2 regions of the Pseudomonas sp. MM227 genome follow, and region 1 is predicted to be linked to the other one. Evidence: predicted binding sites of a transcription regulator. Region 1 holds the regulator's gene; the other holds the start of a gene.
The links. Region 1 encodes FliA, which starts transcription of late flagellar genes. Its sites were predicted from a motif close to CTAAAGTTTNNNNNNNNNNNGCCGNTAA; they were not measured.
Positions count from the first base shown of each region.

Region 1 (4,647 bases):
TCGACCTTGCGCGGTGCCGCCACCGGCGCGGGCGCGGCCGGAGCCGGCTGCGTCTCGGGCAGGCTGGCGACATCGCTGAACTTGCCCTTGCCATGCAGTTGGTCGAGCAGTGATTCGAACTCGTCGTCGGTGATCTGGTCGCTCGTGGGAGCCTGCGCCTGGGCAGGCGGTGGCGTGACCGCATCGGCAGTGAACGTACCCTTGCCATGCAACTGGTCGAGCAGCGCCTCGAACTCGTCGTCGGTGATCTCGTCGCCAGACGCACCCACGGCAGCCTGCGTCGAAGCGGCTGGCGATGCCGCAGCCGGCGCCAGCGCATCGACCGCGAACTGACCCTTGCCGTGCAGCTGGTCGAGCAGCGACTCGAATTCGTCGTCGGTGATATCGTCGCTGGCCGCGCCGTGCTGTGCAGCAGCGGACGCGGTGGGCGCGGCGGCCTGCGCTTTGGCCGCGCTCAAGGAATCGAGCAATTGCTCGAACTCGCTGTCGGTGATGTCTTCGCCCGGCGTCGAGGCTGGCGCCGCAACGGGCACCGCCACGGACGGCGCAACGACCGCCGCAGCCGGTTCGGCCAGGCGCGCCAGGGCATCGAGCAACTGGGGGCTGGCCGGCGTGACCGGAGAGCGTTCACGCACCTCGGTGAACATGCCGTTGACCGCGTCCAGCGCTTCGAGAACGACATCCATTAGTTCGGCGTCGACCCGGCGCTCACCTTTGCGCAAGATGTCGAAGACGTTCTCGGCGATATGGCAGCACTCCACCAGCTCGTTGAGCTGGAGGAAGCCGGCGCCGCCTTTTACAGTGTGAAAACCGCGAAAAATTGCATTGAGCAAGTCGGCATCATCGGGACGGCTTTCCAGCTCGACCAGTTGTTCGGACAGTTGCTCGAGAATTTCGCCGGCCTCTACCAGGAAATCCTGAAGGATTTCTTCGTCGGCGCCGAAGCTCATGTGGATGCTCCCTGGAATACGTGATTAACGGTCAACACAGTCAGGCGCAGGCGATGGCCTAGAAGCCCAGACTGGACAGCAGATCGTCGACATCGTCCTGACCGGATACGACGTCTTCACGTTTATCGGCATGGATCTGCGGACCTTCACCCTTGGCGGGATGTTTTTCTTGATCTTTTTCGGCGCGGAGCTGTTCGTGATCATGCTGGATGCCGGCGAAGCGATCGACCTGGCTGGCCATCAGGACCAGTTTGAGCAGGTTGCTCTCCACTTCGGTGACCAGCGCGGTGACACGCTTGATGACCTGGCCGGTGAGGTCCTGATAATCCTGGGCCAGCACGATGTCGTTGAGGTGGCTGGCGACTTCGCGATTGCCCTGCTCGCTGCGGGTCAGGAAGCTGTCGACCCGGCGCGCCAGTTCGCGGAACTCGTCGGCGGCCACTTCGCGGCGCATGAAGCGCTGCCAGTCGGCGCTCAAGGCACTGGCTTCGGCACTCAGCGTATTGAGCACCGGGGTGCTCTGCTCGACCAGATCCATGGTGCGGTTGGCCGCGTTTTCGGTCAGGCGTACCACATACGACAGACGTTCGGTCGCATCGGTGATCTGCGAAACCTCTTCGGCCTGGGGGATGTTCGGATCGATCTGGAAACTGACGATTGCGCTGTGCAGCTCGCGCGTAAGCTTGCCCACTTCCTGATACAGGCCGCGATCGCGGGTCTGGTTCAGTTCGTGGATCAATTGCACCGCGTCGCCGAAACGGCCTTTTTCAAGGCTGTCGACCAGCTCCACTGCGTGTTTTTTCAGGGTCGACTCGAAGTCCCCCAACGTGCTTTGTTTGTGGTCCATTGCGCCCCCATTGCAGACTTCAGCTATTGACGCGCTCGAAAATCTTTTCGATTTTTTCTTTCAGCACTTGCGCAGTGAAAGGCTTGACCACATACCCGTTGACCCCGGCCTGGGCGGCTTCGATGATCTGCTCGCGCTTGGCCTCGGCGGTGACCATCAGCACCGGGAGGTGCTTGAGGCGATCGTCGGCGCGCACCTGGCGCAGCAGGTCGATGCCGGACATGCCAGGCATGTTCCAGTCGGTGACGAGAAAATCGAAGTTGCCGCTGTGCAACATCGGCAAGGCGGTGTTGCCATCATCGGCCTCGGCGGTGTTGGTGAAGCCCAGGTCACGCAGCAGGTTCTTGATGATGCGCCGCATCGTCGAGAAATCGTCGACGATGAGGATTTTCATGTTCTTGTCCAATTAGACCTCCAGCAGTCTTGAACACGCCCAGCCCCTGGACGTGCATAACAATCGAATTCGCCTGAGCCACTTGCCGCTGCAGATCGCCTACACGCGCTACGCCTGCAGGCCTCTTCGCGGGCAGAGCCCGCTCCCACAGTCTCGGCCTTTGTGGGAGCGGGCTCTGCCCGCGACAAAGCCCGCACCGGTCTTGCCGTTCCTTCAGCGTGCCCGCCATTCCCCCAGGCGCCCGCGAAGTCGCGCCGCGCACTGGCTGTGCAACTGGCTTACCCGCGACTCGCTGACACCCAGTACCTCGCCGATTTCCTTGAGGTTCAGCTCTTCGTCGTAATACAACGACAGGACCAGCTTCTCGCGCTCGGGCAGGTTGGCGATGGCCTCGGCCAGCGCGCCTTGAAAGCGTTCGTCCTCGAGATCCCGCGAGGGCTCCAGCGAACCGCTGGCGCCGTCTTCGTGCAGGCCCTCGTGCTCACCGTCCTGCAGCAGATCGTCGAAGCTGAACAAGCGGCTGCCCAAGGTATCGTTCAGGATCCCGTAGTAATCATCCAGACTCAGACTAAGTTCGGCAGCGATCTCGTGATCTTTAGCGTCGCGACCGGTTTTCGACTCGATTCGGCGAATGGCATCACTGACCATGCGGGTATTGCGGTGCACCGAACGCGGCGCCCAGTCGCCCTTGCGCACTTCGTCGAGCATGGCGCCGCGGATACGAATACCGGCGTAGGTCTCGAAACTGGCCCCCTTGCTCGAGTCGTACTTGGTCGAGACCTCCAGCAGACCGATCATGCCGGCCTGGATCAGGTCTTCCACCTGCACGCTGGCTGGCAGACGCGCCAGCAGGTGATAGGCGATACGCTTGACCAGCGGCGCGTATTGCTCGATCAGCTGATGCTGCTGCGAGTCGCGCGACGCCTTGCTGTACATACGGTATCCGCTGGCACTCATGATACGGGCCCTGCGCTGGTTTGCTGGACCAGGCGTTCGACGAAGAACTCCAGGTGGCCACGGGGGTTGGCCGGCAAAGGCCAGGTGTCTACTTTCTGCGCGATCGCCTTGAAGGCCAGCGAGCATTTGGAACGGGGGAACGCCTCGTACACGGCGCGCTGCTTCTGCACGGCCTTGCGCACCGACTCATCGTAGGGCACGGCGCCGACGTACTGCAGGGCAACGTCGAGGAAGCGATCGGTCACCTTGGTCAACTTGGCGAACAGATTGCGCCCTTCCTGGGGGCTCTGCGCCATGTTGGCCAGGACCCGGAAGCGGTTCATGCCGTAATCGCGGTTGAGCAGCTTGATCAAGGCGTAGGCATCGGTGATCGAGGTGGGCTCGTCGCATACCACCAGCAGGACTTCCTGGGCGGCGCGGACAAAGCTCACTACCGATTCGCCGATACCGGCGGCGGTGTCGATGATCAGTACGTCGAGGTTGTCGCCCACATCGCTGAAGGCCTGGATCAGGCCGGCATGCTGGGCCGGGCTCAACTGCACCATGCTCTGGGTACCCGAGGCTGCCGGCACGACACGGATGCCGCCGGGGCCCTGCAACATCACGTCGCGTAGTTCGCAGCGACCTTCGATCACATCGGCCAGGGTGCGCTTGGGGGTCAGGCCCAACAACACGTCGACGTTGGCCAGGCCAAGGTCGGCGTCCAGCAACATGACCCGGCGGCCGAGCTCGGCCAACGCCAGGGACAAGTTCACTGACACATTAGTCTTGCCGACGCCACCTTTGCCGCCGGTCACCGCGATCACCTGTACGGGATGCATGCTGCCCATGTTCGTTCTTTACCTTGTCTAGACCGAGGCCACACGAGTGGCTGCCAGTTCGATTGCTCGAGTGTTTCCTGGCAACCCTACGATGCAGGAAGAGTGTGCTTGCATAACGTTCTTCACCTCAGCCAACTCGCTTGTCGGGGCTGTGGTAGAGACCCGCGAACATATCGGCCATGGCCTCTTCGCTGGGCTCTTCTTGCATTTGCACGCTCACTGCGCGGCTGACCAACTGGTGCCGGCGCGGCAAATGCAAGTCATCGGGAATGCGCGGCCCATCGGTAAGATAGGCAATCGGCAGTTCCTGACTGATGGCCAGGCTCAGCACTTCGCCGAGACAGGCCGTTTCATCCAGTTTGGTCAGGATGCACCCGGCCAGACCGCAACGCTTGTAGCTATGGTACGCCGCGCTGAGCACCTGCTTCTGGCTGGTAGTAGCCAGCACGAGGTAATTGCGCGCATTGATCCCGCGTCCGGCCAGGCTTTCGAGCTGCATGCGCAGGGCCGGATCGCTGGCTTGCAGGCCAGCGGTGTCGATCAATACCACGCGCTTGCGCAGCAGGGGTTCCAGGGCTTGTACCAATGACTGGCCCGGATCGACCTGAGTCACCGATACATTGAGAATGCGGCCCAGGGTCTTGAGTTGTTCCTGGGCACCGATGCGAAAGCTGTCCA
Region 1 covers NZ_OX352319.1:2,924,218-2,928,864, forward strand. Annotated here, with positions in the region: gene ONG87_RS13205 (chemotaxis protein CheA) at 1-950, opposite strand, end outside; gene ONG87_RS13210 (protein phosphatase CheZ) at 1,009-1,797, opposite strand; gene ONG87_RS13215 (chemotaxis response regulator CheY) at 1,817-2,191, opposite strand; gene fliA (RNA polymerase sigma factor FliA) at 2,405-3,151, opposite strand; gene fleN (flagellar synthesis regulator FleN) at 3,145-3,978, opposite strand; gene flhF (flagellar biosynthesis protein FlhF) at 4,097-4,647, opposite strand, start outside.

Region 2 (4,647 bases), 260 kb from region 1:
CGTACCAAGGAAAAGATCTGGACTTACGCCTCCAAACTCTACGCCAATGACAACCTCGACCTGTTCCTCGAAGAGGCTCAAGGCTATTTGAACCAGGGCTTCACTGCGCTGAAAATGCGTTTCGGCTATGGCCCGAAAGACGGCCCGGCCGGCATGCGCAAGAACATCGAACAAGTGCGTGCCCTGCGTGAACTGGCCGGCCCCGACGTCGACATCATGCTCGAGTGCTACATGGGCTGGACCCTGGAATACGCCCGACGCATGCTGCCCAAGCTCGCCGAGTTCGAACCGCGCTGGCTCGAAGAGCCGGTCATTGCCGACGACATCGAAGGCTACATCGAGCTGAAGAAGATGGGCATCATGCCGATCTCCGGCGGTGAGCACGAATTCACTTCCTACGGTTTCAAGGACTTGCTCGAACGCCGTGCGATCGACGTGATCCAGTACGACACCAACCGTGTCGGTGGCATCACCGCTGCCCGCAAGATCAACGCCATGGCCGAAGCCTGGTCGGTGCCCGTCATCCCGCACGCCGGGCAAATGCACAACTATCACCTGACCATGTCGACCACGGCGTCGCCGATGGCCGAGTTCTTCCCGGTGTTCGATGTCGAGGTGGGCAATGAACTCTTCTATTACGTGTTCAAGGGCGAGCCACAACCGGTCAACGGCTACATTCAGCTCGACGACAATACCCCGGGTCTGGGCCTGGAAATCTCCGATGAATACCTGAGCGACTTCAACATCATCGAGTGACCCTTTGGCGCCGCTTGCGGGCGGCGCCAACCATGACGTTCCGGAGGCCACACATGCGTCTGATTCAATTCGAAAACACCGACGGGGGACGCCAGGTTGGCGTTGTCGAGGGCGCCCACGTCCAGGTGGTCAATGATACCCGCACGACCCGCGAGCTCGCTCTGGCGGCCATTCGCGGTCACCACGGCCTGGCCGATGAAGTGGCCGCCCGTGGCACGCGACCGGGTCCGGACTATGCGCAGTTGTTGCAAGAGCGCCGCGTATTGCCGCCGCTCGATCACGAAGACCCTGCGCATTGCCTGATCAGCGGCACCGGCCTGACTCACCTGGGCAGCGCTTCGGCGCGCGACAAGATGCACCAGCAAGAGGGCGTTGTCGAAGCCGGCATGACCGACACCATGCGCATCTTCAAATGGGGCCTGGAAGGCGGCAAACCGGCACAAGGCCAAGCCGGCGCGCAACCGGAATGGTTCTACAAGGGTGACGGCAGCATCGTCGTGCGGCCGGGGGCCGACTTCCCTGTTCCACCCTTCGCCGAAGATGCCGGCGAAGAACCCGAACTCACAGGGCTGTATGTGATTGGTGAGGACGGCCAGCCGTACCGCGTCGGCTATGCCCTGGGCAACGAGTTCTCCGACCATGTCATGGAGCGGCGCAACTACCTCTACCTTGCCCATTCCAAATTACGCTTCTGCGCCTACGGTCCGGAACTGCGCGTGGGTGCATTGCCAGCGCATCTTGCCGGCACCAGCCGCATCATTCGCAATGGCCAAACGCTCTGGGAAAAGGAGTTTCTCAGCGGCGAAGACAACATGTGCCACAGCCTCGCCAACCTTGAATTCCACCACTTCAAATACGCGCAGTTTCTGCGCCCGGGCGACGTCCACGTGCATTACTTCGGCACCGCGACACTGTCATTCGCCGACGGCGTGAAAACCCAGCCGGGTGATCGCTTCCAGATCAGCCTCGATGCGTTTGGCGCACCCCTGGAAAACGGCATCGGCGAAAGCGCCGAGCCACTGGCGATCGGTCAGGTGAACGCGCTCTGATCGCACTGTATGAGCAAGCCGTGCACGCTCCTGATGAACCGAGATGTTCACGTTTTATCAGGGCTTGCACTCATGCGACAAAGTTCCGCGCCGATAAGGTTATACAAGATCAATAACTCCACACCTTGCGGATGCACCCCTCATGCTGCACACCATTCAAACTCGCTATACCGCTACTTTCGTAGGCTTCGTTCTGCTCGTCGCGGTGCTGACGGCGATAGGGGTCAATTACTTCATCACGCCTAGCCTCACAAGCACCGATGAACGCAAGTTGGTCACTGAGGCAGGGGAAATCAGTGCCGTCATCAAGCGCGAGTTGGCACGGGTGCAGGCGCAGCAGCGGGTGATTACCGAGACGGTTGCGCAACTGGACAGCGACAGTATCGACCGCCTGCTGCCCAGCATGGTCAACCAGTACGGCGAGTCGAAGGTATTCGGCGGAGGTATCTGGCCGCTTCCCGATAAACGTACCGCGGGCCGGGCCAAGCACAGTACGTTCTATCACCGCGATGCCAGCGGCAAGTTGATAGTCAACACGCACTGGAACTCGCCTGAATCGAAAAACTACTTTGAGCAGTCCTGGTACCTCGGTGGGCTCAAGGCCCCTGCGGGGCAGTGCAACTGGGCCTCGGCCTACCAGGACGATGCCAGCCCGGAGCCGCGCACCAACTGCGCGATGGCCATTACCAAGGACGGCGCCGCCTATGGCGTCGCGACCATCGATGTGACATTGGGCTTCTTCAATGAGCTGATCGCGCAGAAAGAGCGCGAGATCAACGCGCAACTGATGATCGTCGAGAGCGACGGCAAAGTCCTGAGCAACCAGCCGGAGATTCCAGGCAACAACGTACTGAAGAATCTCGGCGACCTGGCTGGCCAATACCCCTTCGCCGCAGCACTGCAGGGTTTGCTGAAAAGCCCCGGTGCCACGCGTTCGACGTTTGTCGGCAGCGATGGCAAGCAATACACCCTGTTCCTGATGCCCGTCGAAGGCACGCCGTGGCAGATGGCGGTAGCCCAACCCACTGAAGTACTGACGGCGCAAAGCAGCCATGTGCTCAAGACCCTGGCGATGCTGCAGATCCCGATGGTGGTCATCATGCTGCTGGTCATCGTGTTCGCCCTCAGGCAACTGATGAACCGCCTGGCGGTGCTCAAGACCAACATCGATACGTTGTCGGCCGGTGATGCCGACCTGACCAAGCGCATCGTCATTCGTGCCGAGGACGAAGTCGGCGCAGTGGGTCACTCGATCAACCGCTTCATCGTCTATCTGCAGAAAATGATCAGTGAAGTGTCCGACTCGTCTTCTTTGATTGCCGAGGGTATCGAGCAGCTACGCGGACAGTCGCGCGGCACCAACAGCATTCTGACTCGCCATGCCAATGAAACCGATCAAGCGGTGACGGCCATCACCGAGATGAGTTCTACCGCCGATGACGTCGCCCGCAATGCCGCTCAAACCGCGAGCATGACCCAGGTGGCGAGCGAGAAGGCCCGGTATTCAAAAGTGGTGGTCGAAGATGCCTCGAGCAGTGTCCGTGAACTGATCTCGGAAGTGGAAGACGCCACTACCAAGGTCAGGGCCATGGAACACGATGCCCAGCGTATCAATTCTGTACTGGGCGTGATTGGTGACATTGCCGGGCAGACCAATCTACTCGCGCTCAACGCTGCGATCGAGGCGGCGCGTGCAGGCGAACAAGGCCGCGGTTTTGCAGTGGTTGCCGATGAAGTAAGAGCCTTGGCAGGGCGTACCCAGTCCAGCACCTCGGAAATCAATGAAATGCTCAACCGTCTGCAGCAGGGTGTGAGTGCTGCCGTGGTGGCGATGGAGAGCACCAAGGCGCGCTGTCAGGCCACGGTCGACAAGACCTCCAGGGTGAACGAAGGCTTGGATGCGATGACCGAATCGGTTGTGTGCATCAACGACCTCAGCACGCAGATAGCCACCGCAGCTGAAGAGCAGAGCGCCGTCAGTGAAGAGGTCAACCGCAACATGGTAGCGGTGCGGCAGATAGTCGAGGACCTGGTGGCAGGAGGCGCGCAGACCGAGAAGAGCACGTCTGCGCTCGCCGCATCCAATGCCAATCTGATCGCTGTGGTACGACGCTTCAAGGTGTGAGGACGGGCTGGGGCTGCGGTGACGGACGGCAGCCCTCGCCTGGGATAATCCAGGGCAGATGCCCTAAGTCACCAGGCTGCTAGAGTATGAACCGGTTGCTTGCGCACCAAGCAGCTCGTTCGCCTCGACACGGTTCCGGCCTCGGTTTTTGGCGCGATACAGAAGCCTGTCCGCCTCCTTCAGGGCTGCGGTATAGGCGTCATGTTTGGGTGCGTTGATTGCCACCACGCCCAGGCTGACAGTGACGTTACCCAACGCACTGGCTGAATGCTCGATGCCGGCATTGAAAATGGACAGCCTGACCTTTTCGGCAACGCTGAGCGCACCGGCAAGATCCGTTTCCGGTAGCAGAATCACGAACTCCTCGCCACCATAACGCGCCGCCAGATCCCCGGCTCGGTGCACCGCACTGCCTATGAGGCTGGCGACTTCCATGAGGCAGTCATCGCCTCGGACATGCCCGTACTGGTCGTTGTATTGCTTGAACCAATCGATGTCCAACAGGATGATCGCCAGCGTCGAGCGATTGCGGCTGGCTCGTGCCCATTCCTGGCGCACGGCAAAGTCGAAGCGACGTCGGTTGGGCAACTGCGTCAGGCTGTCGGTTTGCGCAATAGTTTCCAGTTCGTTCTGGGCGCCTTGCAGCTCGCTTTCCGCCGTTATCAGTTGCTGGATTTGCTTGTACAGCAAAACGCTCAGCCCTATCAGGGCAAGGCA
Region 2 covers NZ_OX352319.1:3,186,374-3,191,020, reverse strand. Annotated here, with positions in the region: gene ONG87_RS14405 (L-rhamnonate dehydratase) at 1-756, shown strand, start outside; gene araD1 (AraD1 family protein) at 810-1,805, shown strand; gene ONG87_RS14395 (methyl-accepting chemotaxis protein) at 1,948-3,930, shown strand; gene ONG87_RS14390 (sensor domain-containing diguanylate cyclase) at 3,994-4,647, opposite strand, start outside.
Region 2: a site for FliA is predicted at 1,875-1,902, ahead of ONG87_RS14395 (methyl-accepting chemotaxis protein). Genes of this name have one in related genera too.